DNA from 2 places in the Variovorax sp. AB1(2024) genome. Region 2 is predicted to be linked to the other one. Evidence: riboswitches for the same ligand, from Rfam matches in the RefSeq annotation. Region 2 holds a riboswitch; the other holds the start of a gene.
What was found. A riboswitch is a leader RNA that binds a small molecule or an ion and turns the genes downstream of it on or off. The one in region 2 is predicted to bind glycine.

Region 1 (7,598 bases), 2.8 Mb from region 2:
GCGCGCCGAGTCGCTGCGCGAGCGGATCGACAAGCTGCTGCCGCCGGCTGAGTTAGTTCACTGAGATTGTTCGAGCGAGAGCCAGCCAGTCGCGAATCTTGCAGACGAGAAGCCTGGTCCGGTGTTAGGCTGAATTGAAGGCAGGCGGTCGCCAGCGGCGTCTCTTGCTCCAACGCTCTCATCCACGCACAAACGGAGAACAAGCTCATGGCCCTCACCAAGTTCGGATTCATCGTGACCGGAGACCGATTTGTCCAGCATCAGGGGACAGTGCAGTTTCAGATGAAGGTGGTGGGCGTCGCAACGGCCTCCGAGGGCATCGAGGTCGCGCAGGAGATGGTTCGCGAAGGCGTGCAGCTCATCGAACTATGCGGTGGATTCAGCCCCGTGTGGGCGGGCAAGATCATCGAGGCCATAGACTATGCCGTGCCCGTCGGCGTAGTCGCGTATGGACCGGAGTCGATCGACGCCATGCACCGCCTGTTCTCGTAGGCAAGACGGGCATTCGGCGGCAACTCAGGCTTGCTGGCTGCCGAGAAATCTTGCGACTAGGGGCCGCGTGGCTTTCCTTGTGACCCTGAATATTTTGGCTCTCATGGGGAATGACGGAGGCAACGGGCGGAGCACGATTCCCCTGCCTGGCGCCTTGCCCAGGCTTTCCTGAACGATCGCCAATCCAACACCCGCGTCTACCAGCCCGAGCACGACGGAAGGCTCCGCCGCTTCGAATCGAACGTTGGGGATGAAGCCTGCGCTCGCACACGCCCCCATCAAACTCTGCCGAGCCTCTGGGGAGTCTTTTTCGGGAAGGGCTATGAATGCCTCCCCATCCAGCTTTCGCGGATCAAAGCGCCCCTTGGCCAGCGGGTGATTCCTGGGCATCGCGACAGCAAACCCTTCATCCGCGATCTGCTCTGCGACAAGCGGACTGTTTTGCAAGGGCGGCGAGTAAGAGAATCCGACATCGATTCCGCCGAACTGCAAGGCTTCGAACTGTTGCCTAGAGCGAAGGTTCTTCAGCTCGATCCTGGCGTGCGGCGCGACCTTCAGGAAGCGCTTGATGGCCGTCTGGAGCGCTCCTACGTGAATGGCGCCCTCCACGAAACCAAGCGTCAAAGAGCCCGTCCTTCCCTCGGCCTCATCCCGGATCCGATCCTCCAGCTGCTGCGCATGTTCCATGAGGGCTTTTGCCTCATCGAGGAACTGCCGCCCCGCGTCCGTCAGCTGAAGCCGCTTCCGCTCTCTCGAGAAGAGTGCCGTACCCAGACGTTCTTCCAGCGCAATGATTTGGCGGCTCAAAGGCGATTGGGAAATGTGCAGCAGCGTTGCCGCTTTTCCAACGTTCAACGTCTCTGCGACAGCGACGAAATAGTGGAGTTTCTGGAGATCGATCATCAGACCTTCTATGTCTCATCAGATGCAAAAACAGACATGGACAATCTTATCCACCCCGCAAAGAATCATCCGAACAAACCCATTCAGCCGGTCAGCAACAGATCCACGTCGTCGATCCCTGATGGCTGAAAAATCGCGGAGCATCAATGCAACCTGGAGAGACAGTGAAAGCACAGTGCGGCCCCGGGCTGAGCGTGCCGGGATCCGTGGTGCTGCTGGCGCTCGGAATGTTCGCGATCGGCGCCGATGGATTCGTGATCGCGGGCATCCTTCCAGATCTGGCGACAGGGCTTCAGGTGTCGCTGTCCCAGGCAGGCCTGCTGGTGTCGGCGTTCGCGCTGACTTACGCGATAAGCGCCCCGATCCTGGGTGCCGTATTGGGCGGAAAATCTCTTCGGACGATCCTCATCGCGTCGATGGGCGTCTTCGCCGCTGCCAATCTTGCGGCAGCCCTGTCGGAGCAATACGCCTGGCTCTTGCTGTGGCGCCTGATCGCGGCAATGAGTGCCGCGGCTTATTCGCCGGCAGCAGTTGCGGCTGCCATCAACCTTCTGCCTCCCGAAAAACGTGCCCAGGCCAGCAGCTTCGTCTTGGGGGGACTGACGGCCGCCCTCGTCACGGCCGTCCCTCTGGGTTTGATGCTCGCAAGCGTAAGTTCGTGGCGGATGACCTTCATCCTGATTGCGACCCTGGCCGCAGCCGCGGCCGCGGCGCTCTGGTGGGTGATGCCGGCCAACTTCCAGTCCAGGAGCCTTTCGCTGGGAGAGCGCCTGTCGCCACTCCGAAACGGCAACGTGATCCGGACTCTTGCAAGTTGCTTCGTATGGATGGCAGGTGGCATTGCCTCATACACGTTCATCGTCCCGATCAGCCAGTCCGCGACCGGTTGGTCGGCAGACAAGACAAGCTTTGTCTTGTTGATCTATGGTGCGGCGGCCATTGCCGGGAATCTCATCGGTGGACGGCTCGGCGATTTCCTCAAAACACCCGTACGTGCACTGCAGTACTTTCTTTGTGTGCATCTCGCTTCTTTGCTCCTGATGAGTCTGGCCGTGTTCAGCGGCCCTCCCTTGGGGGTGTGGCTCTTCCCGGTTGCCGTCGCCATCTTTGCGGCATCCGGCTGGGCATGCACGCCCCCGCAGGCTTCTCGTCTTGTGGCTCTGAGCCCGCCACACGCCGTACAGGTGATCGCACTCAACACCATGGCCACCTACTTTGGCATGGCTGCAGGAGCTGCACTGGGAGGACTCTTCTCGGCAAGCGGCAACCTGCTTTTCATTCCCCTGGCTGGCGCGGCAGCTCAATGCATCGCCATCTGGATGCTGACCGCTCGCGAAGAAGAGACGTTCATGAAGGCTACACACGAATGACACCCCACGACAACCGACGGAGCGACCTGATGTTTGATGTTGAACTGTTGGTGCGCGAGCGCGATCGCCCGGCGGACTTCCCCGGCCTGGAGACAAAGACGAGATACCGCAAGGTATTGAATGAAGTGGTAGATGGCACCGACATCGCCCCGACTCCGATCGCGACGATTGGCCTTCCCTTTGCCACGCCGTGCGTTGCGCGCTGGGAGTACGGGCGGCTTTACGGTGTCTACACGCCGCCTTTGCATGCCGCAATGCCCACCGGCAACATCTTTGGCGGCTACCTCACAGGCCTGGTCGACCAGTGGGCCGGACTCGCTACGTATTCGGTCATACCCGACCGGCTGCAGGTGCTCACCGTCAACATGAACATGGACTTCAAGACCCCGGCCGTGATCATGGAAACCCGGCTGCAGGCCAGCGTGACGACATTGACGGAAAGAAAAGCAATTGTCCAGGTGCTCGCCTGGCAGGCTGACATCCTTCTCTTCGAGGCGATGGTGGTCGAAGTCCTGGCGCCTTGGCGCGTCAAGCCCCCGGCTGAGGTCGCGCGCTGACCGGAACCGCAGAGCCTTCCTCGATCGGTCGCACCAGCAGCGTGCCTTGTGCGCGGGGCGCCGGGTGCTCCCCGCAGCGAAATAAAGGAGGAGCCCGAAGGGCGGGGGACATTCGCGGAGGGGAGCACCCGGTGGCCTGCGCACACGCCCTGAACACAGCTCTCCCTTCCGTATCAACTACACTCGGCGGGGTCAGGAGAGAGCCCCGCCAGCCGGGGCCGCCGAAGGCGCAGGGGTTTCCCGAACGCTCAGGCAAAAGGACTGACAAGGCGCCGGCGAACACCGGCGTTTCCTTGCTGGAGAGAGGCCGCCGTACCGCAAACGGCGCAGCGGCCCACCGAAGGAGCAAACCCCGATCGTGGGGCGAATCTCTCAGGTAAAGCGGACAGCAGGGGTGGCCCATGGCTTGCGTCATGGATTTTGTCTGCCCCTTTGGAGTGCCCCGTGGCCGCTTCCTCCGCACCCGCTACCGAACTTCTCAAGACGCCGCTGCACGACCTTCACGTGGAGCTCGGCGCCCGCATGGTGCCCTTCGCCGGCTATTCCATGCCGGTGCAGTACCCCGCCGGCCTCATGGCCGAACACAAGCACACGCGCGATGCGGCCGGCCTGTTCGACATCTCCCACATGGGCCAGCTTCGCCTCGTCGGCCCCGACGCCGCGGCCGCCTTCGAAACCCTGATGCCCGTCGACGTGATCGACCTGCCCGCCGGCAAGCAGCGCTACGGCCTGCTGCTGAACGACGAAGGCGGCATCCTCGACGACCTGATGTTCTTCAACGAAGGCCACGGCTCGCTCTTCGTGATAGTCAACGGCGCCTGCAAGGTGGCCGACATCGCCCACATCCAGCAGAAGATCGGCTCCCGCTGCGAAGTGCAGCCCTTGCCCGACCACGCCCTGCTCGCGCTGCAGGGCCCCAAGGCCGCCGCCACGCTGGCGCGGCTGTCGCCCGGCATCGAGCGCTTCGTGTTCATGACGGGCGGCGCGGTTCAGATCGGCGGCATTCCCGCCTTCGTCACCCGCAGCGGCTACACCGGCGAAGACGGCTTCGAGATCTCGGTGGCCGCGAAGGACGCCGAGCCGCTGGCCCGCCTGCTGCTGGCCCAGCCCGAGGTCAAGCCCATCGGCCTGGGCGCGCGCAATTCGCTGCGGCTCGAAGCCGGCCTGTGCCTGTACGGCAACGACATCGACACCACCACCACGCCGGTCGAGGCTTCGCTCAACTGGGCGATGCAGAAGGTGCGCCGCGCGGGCGGCGCGCGCGAAGGCGGCTTCCCCGGCGCCGCGAAGATCCTCGCGCAGCTCGCCGCCGCCACGGCGGGCACCGCCGGCCACACCGACCACGACACGCTGAAGCGCAAGCGCGTCGGCCTCGTGGCGCTGGAGCGCATTCCGGTGCGCGACGGCACGGTGCTGCAGTCATTCGAAGGCCAGGACATCGGCATCGTCACCAGCGGGCTGCTCGGCCCCACGGCCGACCGCTGCATCGCCATGGGCTACGTGGCCACCGCCTTCGCCGAGCCCGGCACCCGCGTGCAGGCCATCGTGCGCGGCAAGCCGGTGCCGATGGAAGTCTCGACCATGCCTTTCGTGCCGACCCGCTATTACCGCGGCTGAACGCGGCAGACCCGGCTAGGCTCTGCACCCCGATTCATTTTTTCCACGAGGAGTTTTCTCACCATGAGCATCAAGTACACCAAGGACCACGAATGGGTGTCGGCCGAAGGCGACGCAGCCACCGTCGGCATCACCCTGCACGCGCAGGACGCGCTGGGCGACGTGGTGTTCGTCGACCTGCCCGAAGTCGGCAAGACCTTCGCGCAGGGCGAAGTTGCCGGCGTCGTCGAGTCGGTCAAGGCCGCAGCCGACGTTTTCATGCCCGTGTCGGGCGAGATCACCGAAGTGAACGAAGCCCTGCGCGCCGACCCGTCGCTGGCCAACAGCGACCCGCTGGCCGCCGGCTGGTTCTTCAAGGTCAAGCTGAGCGAGCCCGCGCAGCTCGACGCCCTGCTGGACGCCGCCACCTACGACAAGTTCGCGGCCGAGTCCTGATCGCCTGATTTTTCTTCCGAGCCCCCTTCTTCCCGAGCCCCCACCGCCATGCCGATTCCCGCCCTTCCCTCTTTGCAAGAACTAGAGAATGCCGAAGAATTTCTCGCCCGCCACATCGGCATCGATGCGGCGGACGAGGCGCGCATGCTGCCGGTGATCGGCTCGGAAACGCGCTCGGAGCTCATCGACGGCATCGTGCCCGCGGCCATCCGCCGGGCGCGGCCGATGCGGCTGCCGGCCCCCGTGACCGAAGCCGACGCGCTGGCCGAGCTGAAGGCGATGGCCTCGAAGAACAAGGTGTTCAGGAACTTCATCGGCCAGGGCTACTACGGCACGCACACGCCGGGCGTCATCCTGCGCAACATCCTCGAGAACCCCGCCTGGTACACCGCCTACACGCCCTACCAGGCAGAGATCTCGCAGGGCCGCATGGAAGCCCTGCTCAATTTCCAGACGATGGTGTGCGACCTCACGGGCATGGCCATCGCCAACGCGTCGATGCTCGACGAAGCCACGGCCGCCGCCGAAGCCATGACGCTCGCCAAGCGCAGCGTTAAAGCCAAGAGCAACGTGTTCCTGGTGTCGGGCGACTGCCATCCGCAGACCATCGAAGTCATCAAGACGCGCGCCGCGCCGCTGGGCATCGAGGTGAAGGTGAGCACGGTGTCGGAAACGCTGCCGCACCTGATGGCGAGCGGCGCCTTCTTCGGCGTGCTCGCGCAGTACCCGGCCACCACCGGCCACGTGCACGACCTGCGCCCGCTCGCGGGCCACGCGCACCAGTGCGACGCCGCCTTCATCGTGGCGGCCGACCTGCTGGCGCTGACGCTGCTGGTCGCGCCCGGCGAGTTCGACGCCGACATCGTCTGCGGCACCACGCAGCGCTTCGGCATGCCGCTGTGCAACGGCGGCCCGCACGCCGCCTACTTGGCCTGCCGCGACGAGTTCAAGCGCTCGCTGCCGGGCCGCCTGGTGGGCGTGAGCGTCGACACGCACGGCCAGCCCGCCTACCGCCTCGCGCTGCAGACGCGCGAGCAGCACATCCGCCGCGAGAAGGCCACCTCCAACATCTGCACCGCGCAGGTGCTGCCGGCCGTGGTGGCCAGCATGTATGCCGTGTACCACGGGCCCGACGGCCTCACGCGCATCGCGCAGCGCGTGGCGGCGCTCACCGCCATCCTGTCGGCGGGCCTGTCGCAGATGGGCCGCGAGCCGGTCAACACCACCGCCTTCGATTCGCTGACCATCCGCACCGGCGACGACACGCCGGCCATCATCGAGCGCGCGCAAGCCGCCGGCGTCAACCTGCGCCAGCGCCTGCAGCAGCACCTGGGCATCTCGCTCGACGAGACCACCACGCGTGCCGACGTCGAGACGCTGTGGGCCCTGTTCGCGCCCGCCGGCAAGCCGCTGCCGCGCTTCGACGACCTGGCCGCGAACACCACGCCGCTGATCCCCGAAGACCTGCGCCGCGCGAGCGCCTTCCTCACGCACCCGGTGTTCAACACCCACAAGAGCGAGACCGCCATGCTGCGCTACATCCGCAGCCTGTCGGACAAGGACCTGGCGCTCGACCGCAGCATGATCCCGCTGGGCAGCTGCACCATGAAGCTCAACGCGACCAGCGAGATGATCCCCATCACCTGGCCCGAGTTCGCCAACATCCATCCCTTCGCGCCGGCCGACCAGCAGCTCGGCTACGCCCAGCTCGATGCGCAGCTGCGCGCCTGGCTGTGCGAGGCCACCGGCTACGCGGGCATCAGCCTGCAGCCCAATGCGGGTTCGCAGGGCGAGTACGCGGGCCTGCTGGCCATCAAGTCCTTCCATGAAGCCAAGGGCCAGGGGCATCGCAACATCTGCCTGATTCCATCTTCCGCGCACGGCACCAACCCCGCGAGCGCGCAGATGGTGGGCCTGCAGGTGGTGGTGACGGCCTGCGACGCGCAGGGCAATGTCGACATGGACGACCTGAAGCGCGCCTGCGAAAAGCACAGCGCCAACCTGGCGGCGGTGATGATCACCTACCCCAGCACGCACGGCGTGTTCGAAACCCGCGTGAAGGAACTCTGCGAGCTGGTGCATGCGCACGGCGGCCGGGTGTACGTGGACGGCGCCAACATGAACGCGCTGGTCGGCGTGGCTGCGCCGGGCGAGTTCGGCGGCGACGTGAGCCACCTGAACCTGCACAAGACCTTCTGCATTCCGCATGGCGGCGGCGGCCCGG
Region 2 (7,598 bases):
AGCGGCCGCCACTGGTGCGGGGCCGGACGCGGCGAGCGCGTCACCAGCAGGAAGACGGCCGACAGCACGCCGGCCAGCGCCGCGCGCCCGAGCGTGACGAACCAGGGCGACAACTGCGGCGCGTCTTGAGAGCCGGTGGCCAGCCGCGTCATCGGCAGCGTGATGGCGAACATGGCCACGCCGACGACGCCGAGCCACATGCCCAGCGTCTCGTCCTTGATGCCCGGCCTCATACGCTCACCATCCACCAGGCGGTGAGCACCAGCACCAGGCCCATCGCGCGGTTGAACCACAGCAGCCGCGCGCCTTTGGACAACCAGTCGCGCAGCAGGGCACCGACCAGCGCATAGGCGAAGTTGCTGGCGAAGGCGAAGAACAGCATCACCGGCGCCACGATGGCGAAGCGGCGCAGCGCATCGGGCTGCCCGGCGATCCAGCCGGCCACCAGCGTGAGCGCCAGCAGCCAGGCCTTGATGTTGACGAACTGCAGCATCACGCCCTGGCCGAAGCCGACCGACAGCCTGGCGCTGTCGGCGTTGCCGAGCGTCGCGCTGCCGCTGAGCTTCCAGGCCAGCCACAGCAGGTAGCCGATGCCCAGGGCCTTGATGGCCACCCGCAGCGGCGGCACCGCCACCACCAGCGCGCCGATGCCTGCGGCGCACAGCACCAGAAGCAGCGTCCAGCCGACCGGCACCGCGACCACGAAGCGCATCGCGCGCGGCAGGCCGCCGTTGGCCGCCAGGGCGGTCGAGAGCGTGGTGTTGGGACCGGGCGAGAAACTCATCGCCGTGGCCAGCACCAGCAGCGCGGTGAATTCTTGCCAGTTCATGACACACACTCTAAACTTGAGACCATTACAGTTCCAGTACAGATGATCGAACAAACACTGAAACTGTATTGGTCATTCCCTCGGCACAGAGCCCACAAGGCTCTTCTGGAACACGGGCACGCATGCTGACAAGAACCTCCACCCAGTCGCTCACGGGGCAGCTGGCAGACCGGCTGGCCGAACGCATCCGTACCCGGCTGCTGCCGCCCGGCGCGCGGCTGCCCTCCGTGCGCGAATGCGCGCGGCAGCAGGGGGTGAGCCCCTACACGGTCGTCGCCGCGTACGACCAGCTGCTGGCGCAGGGGCTGGTCGAGGCCCGCCGGCAGCGCGGCTTCTACGTGCGCGACGCCGCGCCGGTACAGGAAGGCCGCCTGGCCAGCCGCACCAATGGCACCCATGGCACCAATGGCCCGGATGCCATCGGCATGCCGGCGGCCATCGCCGTGCAGATGATGGCCTCGCGCGTGCCGGCGGACGCCAGTTCGCTGATCCGCAGCATGTTCCACCGGCCCAGCGACAAGCCGCAGCCGGGCATGGGCGTGTTCCCGCCCGACTGGATGTCGTCGACCTTCATGCCCACGGCCGTGCGGCGCATGACCAGCACGGCCGCCCTGCAGGAGCTGTCGCTCCAGTACGGCGAGCCCGCCGGCGACATGAGCCTGCGGCGCAGCCTGTCGCAGAAGCTGGTGGGCATCAACGTGCCGGCCACGCCCGACCAGATCGTGACCACCATCGGCGCCACCCACGCGCTGGACATCGTGAGCCGCACGCTGCTGCGCGCGGGCGACCCGGTGATGGTCGAGGAGCCGGGATGGGCGCTCGAATTCGCGCGGCTCGAGGCGCTGGGCATGCGCATCCTGCCGGTGCCGCGCCGTGCCGACGGGCCCGACCTGGAGGTGATGGCGCAGTACTGCAAGCTGCACAGCCCCAAGCTGTTCGTGAGCGTGAGCGTGCTGCACAACCCGACCGGCTACAGCCTCACGCCGGGCAGCGCGCACCGCGTGCTCAAGCTGGCCAACGAGCACGACTTCCACGTTGTCGAGGACGACACCTACAGCCACCTCGCGCCCGAGCACGCCACCCGGCTCAGCGCGCTCGACGGGCTGCAGCGCACCATCTACGTGAGCGGCTTCGCCAAGATCCTGGCGCCCAACTGGCGCATCGGTTTCCTGGCCGCGCCGCCCGCGCTGAAGGAGCGGCTGCTCGAGACCAAGCTGCTGGCCACGCTGACCTCGCCCACGCTCTTCGAGCGGGCGCTGTCGTGGTGCATCGACCAAGGCCAGCTGCGCCGGCATTCGGAGCGGGTGCGCATCCGCCTCGACGGGGCGCGAGGGCGGGCGGTGAAGCTCGCCATGTCGCACGGCTGCACCTTCGCGTCGGAGCCGGCGGGGCTGTTCGGCTGGGTCGACACGGGCGTGGACACCGACGCGCTCACGCAGCGCATGCTCGACCAGGGCTACCTGCTGGCGCCGGGCTCGCTGTTCCATGCGCGCCGGCCGCCGAGCACCATGATGCGCATCAACTTCGCGACCTCGCAGGACGCCACTTTCTGGAAGGTTTTCAGCAAGGTCCGCGACGAACTCTGACGGCAGGTAAATCCCCGCGCCGGCCGGGCCGGACGGCAAGGGCTTGGAGTAAGCTGGGAACACAAGAAAACCCTCCCAGGAGACCTTCCGCATGAGCAACGCCAGCAAGCCCTTCGACTTCAGCCAGTTCGTCCCCGGATTCGACTTCCTGAAGAACCTCGCCGGCGGTGCCGCGGCGGGTGCCGGTGCGGGTTCGGTGCCGGGAATTCCGAGCCTCGCGAGCTGGGTCGCGCCTACGCTGAGCGTGGAAGAAGTCGACAAGCGCATCCAGGAACTCAAGACGGTCCAGTACTGGCTCGAGCAGAACGGCCATGCGCTCAAGGCCACCATCCAGGCGCTCGAGGTGCAGAAGATGACGCTGTCGACGCTGCGCGGCATGAACGTGCGCATGGAGGACATCGCCAGCGCGTTCACCAAGCAGGCCGCGGCCATGGCCCCGGCGCCCGCGGCAGCAGCCCCGGCCGCCTCGGCAGCCCCAGCCGAGCCGGAGCCCGAGGAGGTCGAGGAAGAAGACGAGCTGCCAGAGGAAGAGGAAGCGCCGGCGCCGCAGAAGACGAAGACGCGCGCGCGTCCGGCCGCCGCGAAATCGACGGCCGGCGAGGGCGCCGGCGTGATCGATCCCATGCAGTGGTGGGGCTCGCTCACCGAGCAGTTCCAGCAGATCGCCAGCTCGGCGCTGCAGGACGCCGCGCAGCTGAAGGTGCCGGCCATGGCCCAGCCGCTGGCCGACGCGGTCGGCAAGGCGATGGGCGGCAAGCCGGCGGCAACCAAGGCCCGCAAGCCCGTTGCCGCGGCAAAGAAGGCGGCGGCTCCGGCCGCCAGGAAAAAGACGACGACCGCCGCGCGCAAGCGAACCTCCAGCCGGCGCTGACGTCATACCCATACATTTTTTGGAAAGAACGGGTTGGCACGCATCATGAAACTGTTTCCCTCCGGTCATGCCACCCATCCGCAATGGCGCATGGCGGCCGGCCTCGTGCTGGCCCAGTTGCGCGCACAGATGGCATTGCCCGACTACGCGCCGTCGCCGACGCTCGGGCTGCTCTACATCACCGACCACTACGCCGCCGAGGCGCAGGACATCCTCGACCACCTGAGCGCCGAACTGCCCGAGGTGACCGACTGGTCGGGCACCGTCGGCATCGGCGTGGCGGCCAACAACGCCGAATATTTCGACGAGCCGGGCATGACGCTGATGCTCTGCGCGCTGCCGAGCGACCAGTACCGCGTGTTCTCCGGCGTCGCGCCGCTGGGCAACTCCGAAATGAGCGGCTTCGAGGCCCACACCGCGCTGGTGCACGCCGACCCGGCCACGCCCGACCTGACCGAGCTGATCGCCGAGATGGCGGGCCGCACCGACACCGGCTACCTGTTCGGCGGGCTCTCGTCGGGCCGTGGCGGCGCGCTGCAGTTCGCGGTCGGCGGCAACGGCAACATCCGCGGCCATGGGGCGGCGGGCGGTGTGTTCTCAGGCGGCCTGTCGGGCGTGGTGTTCGGCGACGGCGTGCGGCTGGTGTCGCGCGTCACGCAGGGCTGCCAGCCGCTGCGCTCGGGCGCGGTGCGCGAGCGCGAGATCACCGAAGCCGACGGCAACCTGCTGCTCAGGCTCGACGGCGAACCCGCCCTGGACGTGCTGCTGGCCGACCTGCAGGTGTCGCTGGAGAGGCCGCAGGAAGCCATCGACGCCGTGCGCAACACGCTGGTCGGGCTGGCCGACGCGGGCAGCGACGGCATCCGCCGCACCGGCGACCTGGGCGCCGACGTGCTGGTGCGCCACATCATCGGGCTCGACCCGACGCGGCGCGGCATCGCGATTGCCGACACGGCCGAAGCCGGCATGCGGCTGACCTTCTGCCGCCGCAATGCGCAGGCGGCGCGGGCCGACCTGATGCGCATCTGCGCCGAGATCCGCGAAGAGCTGGAGCCCGAAGAGCAGACGCTGGCCACCGCGCGCGCCGTGGCTGCCGGCGAGGCCGAGGCGGCGCCGCACCCCGCGCGGCGCATCGCGGGTGCGGTGTACGTGAGCTGTTCCGGGCGCGGCGGCCCGCATTTCGGCGCGCCGGGCGCCGAGTTGCAGATCGTGCGGCACGCGCTGGGCGACGTGCCGCTGGTCGGGTTCTTTGCCGCCGGGGAGATCGCGCGGCACCACCTGTATGGCTATACCGGGGTGCTGACGGTGTTCACGTCCAACGACTGAACACCTTTCAGCCGCGGATCACGCCGGCTGCAGCATGCGCGGCTGCGGCGCCGGCATTCCCATGAACGCGAAATCCACCTCCGGCGCCAGCCCGCTCACGATGCGCGCGATCGACTTGCCGGAGCCGCAGGCATGCGTCCAGCCGAGCGTGCCGTGGCCGGTGTTGAGGAACAGGTTGGCGAGCTTCGTCTTGCCGATCAGCGGCACGTTGCTTGGCGTGGCGGGGCGCAGGCCGGTCCAGAACTGGGCCTGCGTGGTGTCGCCGGCGCCGGGGAACAGCTCTTCGACACGGCGCACGATGGCTTCGCAGCGCACGCGGTTCAGGTCGCGGTCGTAACCGTTGAGTTCGGCCGTGCCCGCGATGCGCAGGCGGTCGCCGGACTCCGAGGTGTAGCGCGAGAACACGAGCTTGAATTCGTCGTCGGTCAGCGAGACCTGATGCGCTTTGGAGGCGTCCTTGACGGGCAGCGTGACCGAATAGCCCTTGGCCGGATAGATCGGCAGGCGGATGCCCAGCGGCGCGGCGAGCAACGGGCTCAGCGAGCCCATCGCCATCACGAAGGCGTCGCCGCGAATGCGCTGGAAGCGGCCTTCGGCATCGGTGACCTCCACGTGGTCGATGCTGCCGCCGGCCTCGCGCAGGGCGGTGACGGTGTGGCTCATGAGGAATTTCACGCCGGCTTCGGCCGCGAGCCGGGACAGTTCGCGCGCGAAGCGGTTGGCATCGCCGGATTCGTCCTCGGCCGTGTAGGTGGCGCCGGCCAGCTTGGGGCGGATGTGCGCGAGGGCGGGCTCAATCCTCACGGCCTCATCGGCGGAGATGACCTGGCGTTCGCAGCCCAGCGCGCGCATCTGCTCGGCGGGCGCGAGGGCGCCGTCGAATTCCTTCTGCGTCGTATAGAAGTGCAGGATGCCCTGGGTGCGCTGGTCGTAGGCGATGCCGGTGTCGCGGCGCAACTGTTGCAACATCGAGCGGCTGTATGTGCCAAGACGCACGATCTGCTCGATGTTGTGGCGGGTGCGCGCCGGCGTGCATTCGCGCAGGAACTGCAGGCCCCACAGCCACTGGCGCATGTCGGCGCGGATGCGGAACAGCAGCGGGGCGTCTTCCTTGCCCAGCCACTGCAGCACCTTGAGCGGCGCGCTGGGGTTGGCCCAGGGTTCGGCATGGCTGACGGAAATCTGCCCGCCATTGGCGAAGCTGGTTTCGGCGGCCGGGGTGGCCTGCCGGTCGATCACGGTCACTTCGTGGCCGAGTTGCTGGAGGTAGTAAGCCGAGGTCACGCCGAGCAGGCCGGCGCCAAGAACGATCACGCGCATTTCAAGTACCTTTGAGGTGCTGCGCTTGAACGGCGGGCGAGGATGAATACTATTGAATTAATAGCAAGCAACCGGACGACCGCTGTCCAAGTTGCCGCTCCCCCTGTCCTCGGTACCTGAGAGATTCATTCGTTGCGCCATTGCAACGAATTTGCTCCTTCGGTGCGCCACGTGAAGTGGCGTCTCTCCAGACGGCGTTTCAGTTGATGCAGTACTGACCCCTTGCCGAAATCCAAGACTTCGTCGGGCCGACCTGAGCGTTTATGGGAGTTTGCGCCTTCGGTAGGGCCACCGGGGTGGCCCGCTCTCCTGCGGTATCGCGAACGATTGTAAACACGCCGAGGGCAGAACGGTAACGTCTTGTGTTTCCGCCAATTGGCCCAATGGGATAATCGAACGTTAAGGTTCATTGCGACACGGCGATGACTTTCAACTTCAGGGGACCCCATGATCTTGGTTACCGGCGGCGCTGGCTTCATTGGCGCCAATTTCGTACTCGACTGGATCGCGAGCAGCGACGAGCCTGTCGTGAACCTCGACAAGCTGACCTACGCCGGCAACCTCGAGACGCTCGCATCGCTCAAGAACAACCCACGGCACATCTTCGTGCAGGGCGACATCGGCGACAGCGCCCTGGTCGACCGCCTGCTGGCCGAGCACAAGCCGCGCGCCGTGGTCAACTTTGCCGCCGAGTCGCATGTGGACCGCTCGATCCACGGTCCCGAAGACTTCGTGCAGACCAACGTGCTCGGCAGCTTCCGCCTGCTCGAATCGGTGCGCGGCTACTGGAGCGCGCTGCCGGCCGAGCAGAAATCGGCCTTCCGCTTCCTGCATGTGTCGACGGACGAGGTCTACGGCTCGCTTTCGAAGACAGACCCGGCCTTCACCGAAGAGAACAAGTACGAGCCCAACAGCCCGTACTCGGCCAGCAAGGCCGCCAGCGATCACCTCGTGCGCGCGTGGCACCACACCTACGGCCTGCCGGTGCTCACCACCAACTGCTCCAACAACTACGGCCCGTTCCACTTCCCCGAGAAGCTCATCCCGCTGATGATCGTCAACGCGCTGGCCGGCAAGCCGCTGCCCGTGTACGGCGACGGCATGCAGGTGCGCGACTGGCTGTACGTGAAGGACCACTGCAGCGCCATTCGCCGCGTGCTCGAGGCCGGCAAACTGGGCGAGACCTACAACGTGGGCGGCTGGAACGAGAAGCCGAACATCGAGATCGTCAATACCGTGTGCGCGCTGCTGGATGAGCTGCGCCCCAAGGCAGACGGCAAGCCCTACAAGGAGCAGATCACCTACGTCACCGACCGCCCCGGCCACGACCGCCGCTACGCCATCGACGCACGCAAGCTCGAAGCCGAACTCGGCTGGAAGCCCGCCGAGACCTTCGACACCGGCATCCGCAAGACCGTCGAGTGGTACCTCGCGAACAGCGAGTGGGTGCGCAACGTGCAAAGCGGCGCCTACCGCGAGTGGGTCGAGAAGCAATACGACGCAAAGGCCGCGGCATGAAGCTGCTGCTGCTGGGCAAGGGCGGACAGGTCGGCTGGGAACTGCAACGCAGCCTCGCGCCGCTGGGCGAACTGGTGGCGCTCGACTTCGACAGCACCGATTTCCACGCCGACTTCAGCAGGCCGGAGCAATTGGCCGAGACGGTGCT

Region 1: another riboswitch for glycine. It lies ahead of gcvT (glycine cleavage system aminomethyltransferase GcvT); the one in region 2 lies ahead of WIX39_RS07895 (D-amino acid dehydrogenase).

The regions. Positions count from the first base shown of each region.
Region 1 is NZ_JBBHKP020000001.1:4,505,376-4,512,973, forward strand. Features, by position in the region: gene WIX39_RS21075 (hypothetical protein) at 1-64, shown strand, start outside; gene WIX39_RS21080 (DUF6506 family protein) at 208-492, shown strand; gene WIX39_RS21085 (LysR substrate-binding domain-containing protein) at 517-1,395, opposite strand; gene WIX39_RS21090 (MFS transporter) at 1,560-2,765, shown strand; gene WIX39_RS21095 (PaaI family thioesterase) at 2,762-3,322, shown strand; glycine riboswitch at 3,506-3,596, shown strand; glycine riboswitch at 3,609-3,721, shown strand; gene gcvT (glycine cleavage system aminomethyltransferase GcvT) at 3,767-4,939, shown strand; gene gcvH (glycine cleavage system protein GcvH) at 5,003-5,374, shown strand; gene gcvP (aminomethyl-transferring glycine dehydrogenase) at 5,423-7,598, shown strand, end outside.
Region 2 is NZ_JBBHKP020000001.1:1,676,213-1,683,810, forward strand. Features, by position in the region: gene WIX39_RS07870 (DMT family transporter) at 1-233, opposite strand, end outside; gene WIX39_RS07875 (LysE family translocator) at 230-829, opposite strand; gene WIX39_RS07880 (PLP-dependent aminotransferase family protein) at 952-2,415, shown strand; gene WIX39_RS07885 (PhaM family polyhydroxyalkanoate granule multifunctional regulatory protein) at 2,507-3,286, shown strand; gene WIX39_RS07890 (FIST signal transduction protein) at 3,332-4,612, shown strand; gene WIX39_RS07895 (D-amino acid dehydrogenase) at 4,631-5,932, opposite strand; glycine riboswitch at 6,026-6,133, opposite strand; glycine riboswitch at 6,151-6,254, opposite strand; gene rfbB (dTDP-glucose 4,6-dehydratase) at 6,380-7,450, shown strand; gene rfbD (dTDP-4-dehydrorhamnose reductase) at 7,447-7,598, shown strand, end outside.